Regions from separate parts of the Oxobacter pfennigii genome, predicted to be linked through region 1. Evidence: riboswitches for the same ligand, from Rfam matches in the RefSeq annotation. Region 1 holds a riboswitch; the other holds the start of a gene.
The links. A riboswitch is a leader RNA that binds a small molecule or an ion and turns the genes downstream of it on or off. The one in region 1 is predicted to bind cobalamin.

Region 1 (7,445 bases):
ACCGCTCGCCCCTTGACGGTTATGCCTTAAGATCTGTTGATACAACCGGCGCCAGTGCTGATGCGCCTGTAAAGATTAAAGTTATTGAAGAGGTTCCTGCTGGCAGCCAAAGTCAAAGCATTGTGGGCAAAGACCAGGCGGTAAAAATCCTTACCGGCGCTCCCATACCAAAAGGAGCTGATGCTGTCATACGTTTTGAAGATGTTAAAGAAGGCGGCAGTTTTATTGAAATCTTTAAACCCTTAAAATCAAGTGAAAATATCTGCTTTGCCGGAGAGGATATAGCATTAGATGAAACTCTCATTGAAGCAGGAGTTATGCTGGAACCTGCGGCTATCGGTGCCTTAGCCTCCCTTGGAATTTCAGAGGCTAAGGTTTATAAAAAGCCCGCCATAGGCATTTTAAGCACCGGCGATGAGCTTATTGAAATTACTGAACCATTAAAACCTGCAAAAATATACAACAGCAATTTATATAACCTGACTTCCCATTTGAAGCAAATGGGCTGCAATGTGATAAACGGCGGCATAGCCACCGATAGTTGTGATATGATATCTCGAAAAATATCAGATATTTTACCACAAGTTGATATTCTCATTACTACAGGAGGAGTATCTGTAGGGGATTATGATGCCGTAAAGGATTCTTTAATAAAAATCGGCGCAGATATATTGTTCTGGAGAGTGGATATTCGTCCGGGAACTCCAATGGTATGTTCCATAAAGGATAATAAACTTATTTTGAGCCTTTCAGGAAATCCATCGGCTTCAATTATTACTTATTTGCTTCTTGCAGTGCCGGCAATAAAAAAGGCCATGGGAATGAAATCTGCTGAACATATAATAACTCCCGCTGTCTTAGAAGATAATTTTAAGAAAACAAGTCCCCAGAGGCGGATGCTGCGGTGCCGCAGTTTCATAGAAGAAGGTATATTAAAAGTAACACTGACGGGAAATCAGAGTCCGGGAATAATAAAGTCATTGATGGGCTGCAACACCATAATTGATGTACCGGCAGGCTCAGGTCCATTAAAGAAAGGGGATAAAGTCAAGGTAATACTGCTGTAAATATAAAAGAGGCCGCTTCATAAGTCAAATTTATAAAAAATGGTCTCCTAAAACATATTAAAATAAATATAAAATTAAGCACTCCTCTCCACATAGTGATATGCTCCCTTTATGAGAGACAGTTAAACATAAAAACACTGTTAATCATGAAGGGAGCATATCACAGATTTAGGAAACGAGGTGCTTTTGTTCTCACCTTAATCCACTGAAGTAACTAATGACACAGCCCCTTTGCATTTTACCGGAAAATCTTTATACCTTCCGTACCGAACAGATAGGTGAAACTGTCGGTACTCCTTTTTCATCGTAAGTTAAATTAGCTATTACACCATAAACTTCTTTTAGCATTTGAGATGTAATTACATCTCCGGGTTTGCCGGAACTGTGAACCGAGCCTTTTTCATCAATGATGACTACATGCTGTGCATATCTTGCCGCAAGATTTATATCGTGAATAACGACTATGATATCCACGCCCTGCCTGCCCACTATTTTTTGAAGAAGCTGGCACAGCTCCAGCTGTTTTTGCAAATCAAGGGAGTTTACAGGCTCATCAAGTAGTATCAATTTAGGATTTCTGACCAGAGTTTGTGCGATAAACACAAGCTTTTTTTGCCCTCCGCTTAATTCACTGAAGTTGCGGGCAGCAAGAGAAGCTATATTAAGAGATTCAAGGGTGTCCATAACGATATTCAGATCTTCATCTGACACTTTAGACTTAAGTTCAGGCAATCTCCCTAAAATGACCATTTCCAGTACGGTGAGAGCAGATATATCCACATCCATCTGAGGCAAATATGACATAAGCTTTATCTTATTTTCGGTGTCCATGTGAGTAATACTTTCTTTGCCGTATAATATGTTCCCGTCATAATCCAGCAATCCGAAAATGGCTTTTAAAAGGGTAGATTTTCCTGCTCCGTTAGGCCCAAGGACTACATTAAAACCTCTGCCAAAGGCAAGATTCAGGCCGTCGAATACCTTGTGCGATGTTTTATTCTTTTTATAGGAAAAGCTCAAATTATTTAAGGTAAGCATCACATACTCCTCATTTTACTGAATATTATGATTATAAAAAAGGGAATTCCTATTACTGACGTAACAAGACCTATAGGCAATATGACCCCTCTTATAATGACCTTGCTTATTACAAAAGCCAGAGACATCACAAAAGCGCCCATTAATGCCGAAAGAGGCATGAAAAAACGCTGATCTTCTCCCACCAGCTGGCGGGCTATGTGGGGAGCAATAAGTCCTATGAATCCTATGGTCCCTACAAAGCAGACAGCTACGGCGGAAAGCAGAGAAGTGATAAAAATGATTATTCTCCGTACTTTAGCAGTATCCACCCCTATACTCCTGGCCTTTGTATCATCAAGGGTCATGGCTGTGAGTTTCCATGCGTTTTTAAGCAAAATGGCAAAGCATATCAGAAGCACTGCAAATACTATGAAGAACTTGCTCCACGTTGTTTTCAAAAGGCTTCCGAAGTTCCAGAATATTAAGCTCTGAAGCTTATCCTCGTCTGCGATATACTGCAAAATCATAGTAAGAGAGTTAAAAAGAAAATTTAAAGCTACCCCGAACAAAACAATGGCAGTCTTGCCGATTTGTCTCTGACGTGAAAATATATATATGGCTGCAGCCACAAGGAGCGAAAATGCAAATGCATTGGCTGTTACAGCCAGCGTATCCGAAACATTAAATAAATTTGTGTTTAAAATAAGCCCCATGGCTGCGCCAAATGATGCCGCGGCAGAAATTCCAAGGGTGTATGGGCTTGCTATAGGATTGCGCAGTATTGTTTGTATTTCACATCCGCCGATGCCTAAAGATGCTCCGACAACAACCGCCATAAGAGCCATAGGCAAACGTATATCCATAATTATCATGGGGTTATGTCCATTCCCTTTTCCCGTAAGCAGCACCTGTAATACCTCACCGATAGCTATTGAAGATGACCCGATTGAAATGTTCAGTATCATCAGGAAGGCTACTCCTGTAAGAAGTCCGGTTATTAATACCATCCTTTTCTTTATAAGCTTGTTGTATAGTTTCCGGTTTACACTTTCCTCATGCTTTATTTTGAATCACTCCCTAGAATTTTTAATGAGAAGTACTGTCATCAAGGCTCATGAACCAGGTAGTAATATCGCTGTCAAGGAGCATAAACCTGTCAAAGAATTCGTTTAAAGTTTGATCCGGGTCGACCTCGGCAAATTCTTGGGGGTAAAAAATCTTTGCCATTTTAAGGCAAGGATAAAATGCAAATATGGATCTGTTTGTAGCATGAGCAAATTCGTACAAATTGCCGTTTTTAACTGCCGTCAGGTCATTCCATCCCGTTCTTTTCACTATATCAAATTCACATTCTTCTTTTTCTTTGAGTATATCCAGCCACCCGTCATTGACTCCGCTTAAAATAATGTAGTCCGGGTCGGCCTTTATAACATACTCAGGATCAAGGGTGTTGCTGCCGCCGCCTGAAGCCGCAGTGTCCTTAAGGAGCGCATCGGCAATATTTTCGCCGCCGGCAATGGCAATGGAAGTACCCCAGCCAGAAGCACTTGATGATGTGCTGCCATAAACTTCGGAATATCCTGATTTTTCATAGTAGACCGTTGGCTTGTCTCTGCGCTCGGAAAGATTTTTTGAAGCTATTAATTCATACTGTTTATCAATAAAGGCTGCAACCTCTTGAGCTTTTTCTTCCTCTTGGAATATCTGTCCTAATATTTTCATTGTTTGTTGCACAGACTTGTCCATTTTCTTGCCGGGAACATCTATGAGGACTATGTCTATTCCTGCAGCCGTAAGTTGTTCTTCTATTTCCAGAGCATATTTATGGGCCGACATTGCTGAATTAACTATTATAACATCGGGATCCATGGACAGTATCATTTCAAGGTCAAAAGGAGCATTATGGTCGGATATCTGTCCCAAATGTTCCATATAATTGCCGACAGTGGATTCATACAGCTTTGCGTACTTCTGTATCCCTCCGCCGCCGTCCTGCCCTGAAGCCACCAGCATGTTAAAAGCATCCTTGCCTTTAAGGGGTATAATATAGTCGATGACATCCATTGTACTGATGGCATATGAAGAAATGGGAAGGTCTATGGTTACATTTCTGCCCTTTGCATCCGTTACCGTTATAGAGCCTGTGGTTTTTTGCTTTTCAGGTATGGCATTTTTATTTATTGCAACAGTTGGCAATTCTTCATTTTTTTCCTGAGGGGCGGTATAAGCGTATTTTGAGGGGTCCTCTCCCGCCGCCTTCAGGGAGTTTGCAACCGCATTTATTATCCCGTTGCTTGTAAGGGTAGCGCCGGAAACTATATCCACATTAAGGGATTGTGACTCTATGATGAGTTTAGGCATCTTTTCTATTGCAACAGTCCCTATGCCTTTTGTTTCCGTATTTTCTCCTATGGTAATATTCACAATCCTGCCTTCTCTATTGATTTCCGTTGTTACTGCAAGCTCTCCGTGGTAGCCTTCCGCCTTACCGGTATAGCTGCCTGCTCTGCTTGCAGCTTCAGTTGGATTGGCCGTATTGGTTGCGGCCGGTTGACTGCACCCGGCTGCTATCATAGATACCATGATAAAAAATGCAGCCATGCTTGTCATAAATCTTTTTTTCATTTTTATCCACCCTTCTTTGTTTTTATTTGGATTCTAACCAAAACGTTTTACTTTGGCTATTCACCTCCTATAAAACTAAAATTATATCTTTTAAGGATTTTTCCAGTACATCCATATATTTTTTGACTTAAAGGTATCCTTAACAAAACCCTCCTCTGATATTTCCTCAAGATATTTTTTAACGGCTTCTTTTTTACTGTCACTGAATTCTGACTTTCTCTGCAGCTGAGCGCAGTAATAATTGAAGGCATCTTCCAGGGTTCTTGTTATCTCCCTGTCCATGTTATGATACGTAATTTCGGCATGAATCCCGTATATCCACAATGTGTTAAAGCTTAAATAAATATTTTTGCCATATTCTATATTGGACGGTTCTCTATTAAGTGCTATCCTTTCGATATCTTCCATGACCTTTTCATGCCTGTCTAAATGTCCGCTCATAAAGCAGTAGCCCTTTGAAACCTTCATGAGCTTTTCGAGGCTTTCTCTGCTGTTTATAGCAGGGCTCATTATAGCTGCCGCAAAATCAAATTTTTTATTCCACCCTAATTCGTCCACATTTACTTCTTCCCAGGGCATCTCCAAAAATTTAATATTTACTGCTCCCTCTTTTTCAGCATTTTCCTTTGCATATTCCAGCATCTTCGGAGAAATATCCAGTGCGGTAACATTGCTTGCAATTTGGGAAAGTTCTATTGCGTACTTCCCTGCACCACAGCCTATATCGATAGCATCGCACCCTTCATGCAGCATTCCTTTTTCAAGAAAGAAGCTAACAACCTGCTTAACATTTTTCTCGGATTTGTTGCTGTTAAAGTCCTTTGCCCTGAAATCCCAGTGATTTCTGCTCTCTTCAACAGAAGACACATTGCTGTTCCACAGCTTGTCAAAATAATCGAAATTCACTTTCATCACTCCTTATTTAGAATTTACAGATAGACAAAATCAAATAAAAAACTCCTGATATCCATCCACAAAGATGAAAAATCAGGAGTTCATTGCAAATTTAAACAAACTCTAATACACCACCCTCCATCTCTCGCAGAAGTTTTATGGTTTACAAACAGGCAGGTCTTCTGGCTCAAGTATCATCATCCTTACAGCCTTCCCGGTTGCCCAGTGGCATATTTGCAAGGACTACTCTTTTACAGCGGCGGGACCGCATGGGATTTCAACCCATTTCCCTTTTCATCGACTCAATTAATCGACACCTGTTTATAGTCTTTAATTGGCTCAATAGTAACATGTGAAAAATTTCAAGTCAATTAAGAATTCATTTATTTGCAATCGTAATATTTAATTCTGTATTAATAAAAACTATAGCTAAATTTAAAATATTTTATGCTCTTTAACAGTTATATAAAGAAAAACGCACCTTGCAAAGCATATAAAAATACCTTCCTGATAACTTCGTATTATCAAAAAGGTACTCAAATATCATATTCACAATACTCTATTGCTGTTTGTTCTCATCTCTCCATTCCTTCAATACCTTGCGGGCTCCTGCTATGGTCACAGGTATTTCCTTGAAATCAAAATCATCCTTGTCCTTCAATATCTCCATAAGATGACCTATTCTTGGAAGCCTTAAATGCACACTGCGTATGGCATTTTTTTCGGAAAATACCTGCTTTGGCGTGCCTTCCATTATAATCTTTCCCTCATCCATCACATAGACCCGGTCGCAATAAAGGGGCACTATATCTATATCATGAGTGGAAATTATGATCGTTAGCCCAAGCTCGTCCTGAGTTTCCTGCAATAGCTTCATCAGCTCGCTCACCCCCATAGGATCAAGGCCTGCTGTTGGTTCGTCAAGGACAAGTACCTGAGGCTCCATAACCAATATACCTGCTATTGCCACACGTTTCTTTTGGCCGAAGCTTAAGTTGTGGGTAGGCTTATCCTTTAAGTGGTAAATTCCCGTCCTTTTCATTGCTGTATCTACCCTTTTACGCACTTCTTCCTCCGGAAGCTTCATATTCATTGCCCCAAAGGAAACATCCTGATAAACGCTGGCTGAAAATAATTGGCTGTCCGGGTCCTGAAATACAATTCCAATGGCCTGGCGCAGCTTATTTAGACCTTCTCGTGAATAATCAACGGGTTTCCTGTCAAAATTTATTCTCCCGGAAGTCGGCCTCAAAATTCCGTTTAAATTAAGAAAAAGCGTGGACTTTCCTGCGCCGTTTCCGCCAAGTATTGCAGTCGTCTGACCTTTTTTAATCTCCATATTCACACCTTTTAATGCATGAGTTCCATCGGGGTAAGAATAATGAAGATCAATTACATCCAGTATATTTTCGCTCATTTAATATAAACCCCCTGAATACTGTCTTAAGTACAAAGCAATTAAAATAAAAATTACATTTATCAATACGACACCGGCATATTTTATATTACTTTTTTCAAATTCTTCCTCTAAAACATTAAGCTCTCCGTCATATCCCCTGGCTTCTAGGGCAGTATATAAGTCATTTGAACGTTTATATGACCTTATAAAAAGAGTGGATGCAAGGGCGCCAAGAGAACGGTATCCCCTTTTTATACTTGAATACCCCAGCCTTGAGCTCTGGGCGGTATACATGGTATCTGCCGTATCTAAAAGTATAAAAATAAATCTGTATATAAGGCTCATCATTTCCACCATGAGCTTGGGCACCCTTAGCTTTCTTAAAACCGAAAGCAAATCTATCATAGGTGTCGTCAGAGACAAAAAATACAAGCAGGATA
Region 2 (7,445 bases), on a different contig from region 1:
TTTTTAGATGATATGGTTAAGTTGGGAGTCAGAGCCTGGGACCCGGCACAGACTGCAAATAATCTTTTGAGCATTAAAGAAAAGTTTAAAGGTAAACTTACTGTCTGCGGATGCTATGACTGGAAGGTTCCATTAACATGGCCGGAATATAATGAAGAAGAACTTAGGCAGAGCGTAAGGGATGCCATTGACAAATACGCACCTGGCGGCGGATATGCGGCAAGAGCTAATGCCCTTGGCAAATTCGGCGATCCTGACATTGCCAAGGTTAATGAAATCCTTCAAAGTGAAGTTTACTATTACACAAGAGATTATTATATAAAATAATAAGTGAGGAATTAATCACATTAATTATAGAAGGCATATTCATGCCTTCTATAATATTAATAAAAGGAGGCACACAATGTATAAATCAAAGCTGACTCCGAAAGAAAATTATATGCGTATCTTAAAAGGAGAAATGCCGGAATATGTTCCTGTATTCACAATGGGAAATCCACCATGGAAGGGTGAACCGGTATATAAGAATGTAGGACCTTTTATATTCGGAATGCCTGCAATGACACCGCCTGAAGGAAGATACGATATATGGGGAGTGCATTATGTTGCCAATGAAGAAACGGGTTATGGAGGTATTCCTGAGCCTAACAATTTTATTTTGGAGGATATTACCAAATGGCACCAGGTTATAAAAGCTCCAAAAATGCCGGAGGTGGATTGGGAACAGCAGGCAAAGAAAAATTACGAATTTGCCAAAATAAACCTCGACGAATCGGCTGCATGCATAAACGTAGGATTTATGCCATTTCAACAGCTTATTGCCTTTATGGGCTTTAACAGCGGACTCTGCGCATTATATGAGGAGCCGGAATACTGCAAGGAATTGCTCAATTATATGGCAGATTTTTATTTGCCTGTTATTGAAAAATCCGTGGAGTATTATAAACCGGACCTGGTTTATTTTGCTGATGATACGGCAGCAAAGCTAAATCCCTTCATGTCTGTTGAAATGTTCAGAGACATATTTAAGCCTGTTTATGAAAGGATATTGAAACCTGTGAACGAAAGGGGCATTCCCATACAGCTGCATAACTGTGGGAGATGTGAAGACTTTTTAGATGATATGGTTGAATTGGGAGTCAGGGTATGGGATCCGGCACAGCCCACAAATGACCTTTTAAGCATAAAAGAAAAATATAAAGGCAAACTTGCTGTAGCAGGATGCTATGAATGGGTTGTACCAGACACATGGCCGGATGCAGATGAGGAGGAAACGAGGCAGGGCGTACGGGATGCGATTGATAAATACGCACCCGGCGGAGGTTTTGCAATAGCCGCCAATGCTTTGGGGAGAATAGGAGATCCTGACATTGCAAAGATCAACTCATGGATTAAGAGCGAAGCTTATTTATACGGCAGAGGTTATTACATAAAATAAGTATCTTAAAAATAGGGGATCCAGAATTATGAACACTCCATTCGTATTCGGGTTCTGTAAGTTTTAAGGCTCCCTGCCTTGAAAATGCAAGAATTTTTGATAACTCGCTAATCGCTCAAACAATCAAAAGTTATGAGGCGGCGTCACCAAGAACTTTTAAAGAACTCTCACAATGCTCATTTACGTTGTTCATAATTCTGGAGCCCCTGTGCTATTATATTTTCTGCTTCTTAAAGAAATGCTCTCCGTAGGAATTGAGTTCATCTATTACTATATCGTTAATACCAGGCGTTAATGGCTGACCGTTAGGTATTTCGGGTATGAAATATCCCTGGGGTACATATTCATCGCAGGCTCTTCTAACTTCTTTTCTCACTTCAGCTTCTGTCCAGTCTGCTTTGTCAAATACAACGCCGTCAATACCGCCCTGAAGTGCCATTGAACCGTTGAGAGTCTTTTGAATTTCATGTATGTTATTCTGAGGTATTACACCCTGCCATACGTCAATTCCTATCTCGGACATATCCTGAACAATCGGTTCGCATACACAGTCGGCATGATGCTGTATCAACACTCCTCTTGATTTCATATATTCATATATTTTTGCCCAGCGGGGTTTTAAAAGAGCCCTCCAGGTATCGGGGTGCATGAACAGATCCTTTTTGTTTCCCCAGTCATCATGGATGTGAATCATGTCAGGCTTGATATGGTCTATCAGTTCTTTAAGATATGCAAGCTTGAATTCGCATAAAACATCTAAGAGCTCTCCCATGGCTTCAGGTTCTTCAATATAGTTCATGAGGGCGTCTTCAAAGCCCATCAGCATATGCGTCAGTTCAAAGAGGCCGGTAAAACAGCATCCCATGAGAAGATAATTTTGCCGGTCAAATTCCTGGGCTCTTTTTTCTGCTTCTGTCCAGTCAACATTGAATTTGGAAGGCCAGGGAACATCTATGTACTTATCCCAATGCCGGATATCTTTTATCACTTTTGTTTCTTCCGTTACATAGGGGTTGGCAGCCGGATGTCCTTCAAGCCACTTCCATGATATACCCCATCTGTCTTTTGATATGGCTCCCGGGACCCTGTTCATGTAAGCCATGGCCAAAGGATCAAAGAACATTCCTTTTGTAATTTCGGAAACATGGCAAATATAATCCGGATGGCCTCCTTTAAGCAGTCTTAAATAGTTTTCTCTGGGTGTAAGCCTCCCTGTAAGATCGAACATATTAATCCCCCTTAAAAAATATTTATATATACTATTATAAATATTACCATCATTTAACATGTTTTGAAATTATAATAATTTGAAATAATTTTTACATATTATGATTGTGCATATAAGTTAATTTTTTTATTATTCCAAAATTGATGATGATTCAGACAGTCAAAAACTTATACCTGTAAGGCAATATATTTAAATTCTCCTTATGATTTTAGCTCCTGATCATTTTATGAGGTTTATATAAACCCTAAAAGGGTGGATGGCATATAGCTTGACTTTTTCAGCATTTATGATAAAATTTTATTAAAATATTATAAAATTATCTTAGGTGCCCCGATTTTCGGGGAGAATAGGGAAACCGGTAAGAATCCGGTACGGACCCACCACTGTAAGGACGAGCTCTTGCCGATCCACTGGCTTATGCTGGGAAGGGGCAATGATGCGTTTGAGTCTTAAGTCAGGAGACCTGCCTGAGATGAAAAAAGTCTTTTCTTTAATAAAGGAAAAGCGGCGGAGATGACGGCAAAGTCCCGACCACAATTAATTTGTGGCGGGACTTTATTTTTTTATAAAAAATAAAGTGGAGGCGATTAAAATGACTGTATCAAAAAATGTGACTGCATATCACGGCGTGGCCAATATCAAAGAGGCGGAAATGAAAGAGCTTGAAGCTGCACTTAAGGAGCTCGTATCGGGAATTGAAGGATTAGACGAAGCAGCTATTATGGCAATGAGAGAAAGGCTGAATGCAAAAATTAAGCCTTTAAGGAGCTTGGGTGTTCTGGAAGATATTGCCGAGCAGATTGCAGGCATAATGAGGACTTCTCATCCTAAAATTGCAGGCAAGGCAGTTCTTCTTATGGCCGGGGACCATGGCGTTGTGGCAGAAGGGGTAAGCGCCGCTCCCCAGGAGATAACGGCCCAAATGTTTTACAGCTACTTAAATGGAAATGCAGGTATTAATATTTTAGCCTGCCATGCGGGAGCAGAGGTTATTTGTACAGATGTAGGAATTGCGCCGCTGCTTAATCCTCCTGAGCTTATGATAAACAGAGTAAAAAGTGGAACGGATAATATGATGCATGGGCCTGCAATGTCAAGGAAGGATGCTCTGATGGCAATCTTAACCGGGGCAAAGGTTGCGGCTGATGCTATTAAATCAGGAGTGAACATTCTGGCAACAGGTGAGGTTGGTATTGGCAATACGACACCAAGCTCTGCTCTTATTTCAGTTTTCACAGGCCATTCTGTTGAGGAAGTCACAGGACGCGGAACAGGGGTCAAAGATGATGCCTTAAAGCATAAACAGGAAGTTATAAAACGCGCAATAGAAGTCAACCAGCCCGATGTTGACGACCCCATAGATGTAATTTCAAAGGTGGGAGGATTGGAGATTGCAGCCCTTACAGGAGCAATATTGGAAGCTTCCTATCAGAATGTGCCTGTTATTTTGGACGGCATTATTTCAGTGGCGGCAGCGCTGACAGCAGCAAAAATCGCACGGCTATCTGCTTCTTATATGATTTCATCCCATAGCTCGGAAGAGCAAGGACAGCGCTTGGCCTTAAAACAGATGGGTTTAGGACCAAGATTGGATTTTCATATGAGATTAGGAGAGGGGACAGGAGCCGCATTAATGTTCCCGATAGCAGAAGCTGCAATTAAAATTGCCGATGAGATGGCTACCTTTGAAACAGCCGGTGTCACTACGGGAGATTTTTAAATAGGAATTTTAAGATTATTGACATTTTATGTATAAAACATAAAATGAGTACTTGTGCATGTTTTAGTTTCTGAAAAAGAAAATAAATATATATCCCCCCGGGCTTAATTCGGGGGGATAAAATCATTTATGCGTATATTAAAGATTTTCGGCCAGCTGTTCAAGTACATGGGCATTCTTGTTCAATTCTTCTATGGAAGCGGTAATTTCTTCGAAAGCTGCCGCCTGATCCTGAAAAGACCCATTTACTTTGCTTACACCATTTGTTATATCCTCAATGGATTCTTTAATTTTTTGTATTATGTCATTTATCTGAGCAATTGATTCACCACTGGAATTGGATAGCTTTCTGATTTCCTGAGCTACAATATTAAAGCCTCTTCCTGCCTCACCTGCTCTTGCTGCTTCAATAGCGGCATTTAAACCTAAGAGATTGGTCTGAGCGGAAATGCTTTTAACAAATTCTATTATTTCATTAGTACTTTCCGTTTCTTTGGCAGCACCATTTGCCTTTTCAAGAATTATGGTATTTTCTCCGGCCAGGTTCAGAACTTCTGCAGAAACCTGCCCTACAACAGTAGATATCTGCGAAAGGGCATTAGACAGAGTTTTGGAAAGGTCATGTATTTTATTCTCACGCTCCAGGCTTTTTCCCAACACAAGGCAGCCTTCTATATTGCCTTCTTCATCAAATACCGGTATTCCAGTAGCTCTCACATCTACCCCTAAAACCTCTTTAGGCACTATTTTGGTGACAGGTTTTCCTGCCTTCATACACTCGTAAGCCACGCTTCCGGGTTGTATAGGGTCGCCTACCTTTAAATTGGTTTTAGTGCTTGTACCATTTACTACTTTAATATATTTCGCGGTATCGCAAATTGAAAAATTCACATCATCCCGGAAGAAATGAATAAGATAAGGTATCAAGTTATTATAACTGTTAAAAATTTCGTTTTGATATTCTCTTTCGTTCATATATCGCACCTCCAATCATGAAATATGAAAGATCTCAATTTCATGAAACTTATAATTGCATGTTTTATCGTTTATTGTAGATTATGGTATCATAAACAATAATATCATAAAACGGATAAATTAAAAAGTATATGCATCGGCATATAACAACTCCAACTCATTCGTTGCAATTTTATATAACCTATCATTTTTATACGGGGTGTATAAATGATATAATTAGCATATATACTATTATTTTCCGCTAAATGTTTAAAAATCATAAATAATAAAGGAGGTTTATGCATGACGGCACATTTAACCCAGAAAGAAAATTTTTTACGCGTCGCTCGCGGTGAAATGCCGGAATACGTACCTGTATCAACATTCGGCAGGCCGGGAGCTGCACCGCTTATGACAATGGCAGACCCATGCATTTTAGGAAGTTTCAGAGGTCCGGAAGGCGGAAAAGACCCGTGGGGAGTTACTTTTGTAACCAATGCGGAAACCAACTTTGCGGCGCTTCCGAAACCGAATGATTTCATCCTGACAGATGTAACAAAATGGAGAGATGTAATCAAAGCGCCGGATTACTCAGGTTTTGACTGGGAAGCAGCAGCTAAAAAAGACAGGGAAAAATTTGTACAAGACCCCGAAAATACAGCATTTGTTATAAGCGGCTATGCAGACTTATTCCAGCAGTTTATAGGGTTCATGGGCTTTACGGAAGGTTTGTGCGCCATATACGAGGAAAAAGAAGAAGTAGAAGAGCTGTTGGATTACATGCTTGAACATTCACTTTACATCACCAAGAACGTCATTCATTATTATAAACCTGATGGCTATTATTTATTAGATGATTCAGCCTCAAAGCTTCATCCCTTCATTTCCCCCGAACTCTTCGAAGAGCTTTTTGTTCCCCGTTATAAAAAATGTCTGGACATTGCAAGAGATGCAGGACTGCCTATTTTTTATCATAATTGCGGCAGATGTGAAGATTTAATGCCTTCAATGGTTGAAATAGGAGTAGGTGTGTGGGATCCTGCCCAGGTAGAAAATGATTTAGTGGCGGTAAAGAAAAAATTCGGACGCAAGCTTGCAATTAATGGGGGATTTGAACTCAATGTACCCATAACCTGGCCGGTAATCGATGAAGAGGAAGTGCGTCAGGCTGTTCGTGATACCTTCGTAAAACTCGCTCCAAACGGCGGATATATTTTCAGCGGAATGTTAAAGACACTGGACAGGGCTGATCCTAAAGTTATGGAAGTAAACGGCTGGATAGCAGATGAAGCACTGAAATTAAGCAAAACTGTATATAAGTAATGTATGCTTGAATAATACATTATCCTCAATATCCACATAAAAAGATAAATCCCTGGGGATTGTCCACAGGGATTTATTTTATTGATTTATTCCCATCCTTAAACGTCTTCTCTTTACGGCAGCATTTCTTAAAAGCACGAGAATTCCAAAAGCGCCGAATATCGTACCTGATAAGAACCAGACTATGTTTCCTGTATCAATTTTTTGAGAAACGGAATTTATGATATTTTTCTTTTTCACTTCCTCCATGGCTTTTAAATTGACTTCTTTTACTACAGCTCCATTAAGGGTGAAAACTGCCTTCCCTATAATCTGATCTGCCTTAATGGACGACTTAAGGGATACAATATCATTTTCCTTGTCCACAATGGATATAAGGGTTTCATCCCATAAAAATTCTTTTTGCATTTTAAGGTATTCTTCCATTACATAGGTCTCTGCAAAATCCTCATCCGGCAGTGCTATCAGGTCTTCCGGGCTGTTGGGTGAGGAGTTCTCAACATTTAATGTGTAAATTGGCTTATCTTTAACAGCACCTTCATAATACCCGAAGTTATAAAATCCATATTCCAGAAGCTTTTGTGAATCCTCCCACCTCGCCTGGCTCGTGGAATTTAAAGTTACGGCAATAAGGTCCATGCCATCCTTTGAAGCAGAAGATACAACACAAAATCCTGCAGGGGTGGTGTATCCTGTCTTAACACCTGTAGCATATTCATAAAAATCCTTGCCTGTTTCATTAATAAGTTCATTGGAATTTCGCCAGGAATGGTCAATAGTTT

Region 2: it holds a riboswitch for cobalamin, as region 1 does, so the genes downstream of both, cobT (nicotinate-nucleotide--dimethylbenzimidazole phosphoribosyltransferase) here and OXPF_RS13870 (class I SAM-dependent methyltransferase) in region 1, are expected to answer to the same signal.

Annotation. Positions count from the first base shown of each region.
Region 1 is NZ_LKET01000039.1:122,147-129,591, reverse strand. It holds gene OXPF_RS13890 (molybdopterin molybdotransferase MoeA) at 1-1,067, shown strand, start outside; gene OXPF_RS13885 (ABC transporter ATP-binding protein) at 1,320-2,105, opposite strand; gene OXPF_RS13880 (FecCD family ABC transporter permease) at 2,105-3,094, opposite strand; gene OXPF_RS13875 (ABC transporter substrate-binding protein) at 3,174-4,712, opposite strand; gene OXPF_RS13870 (class I SAM-dependent methyltransferase) at 4,803-5,618, opposite strand; cobalamin riboswitch at 5,762-5,942, opposite strand; gene OXPF_RS13865 (ATP-binding cassette domain-containing protein) at 6,166-7,023, opposite strand; gene cbiQ (cobalt ECF transporter T component CbiQ) at 7,024-7,445, opposite strand, start outside.
Region 2 is NZ_LKET01000021.1:183,390-190,834, forward strand. It holds gene OXPF_RS04015 (uroporphyrinogen decarboxylase family protein) at 1-327, shown strand, start outside; gene OXPF_RS04020 (uroporphyrinogen decarboxylase family protein) at 404-1,438, shown strand; gene OXPF_RS04025 (uroporphyrinogen decarboxylase family protein) at 1,653-2,666, opposite strand; cobalamin riboswitch at 2,973-3,151, shown strand; gene cobT (nicotinate-nucleotide--dimethylbenzimidazole phosphoribosyltransferase) at 3,259-4,386, shown strand; gene OXPF_RS04035 (methyl-accepting chemotaxis protein) at 4,525-5,361, opposite strand; gene OXPF_RS04040 (uroporphyrinogen decarboxylase family protein) at 5,644-6,663, shown strand; gene OXPF_RS04045 (D-alanyl-D-alanine carboxypeptidase family protein) at 6,742-7,445, opposite strand, start outside.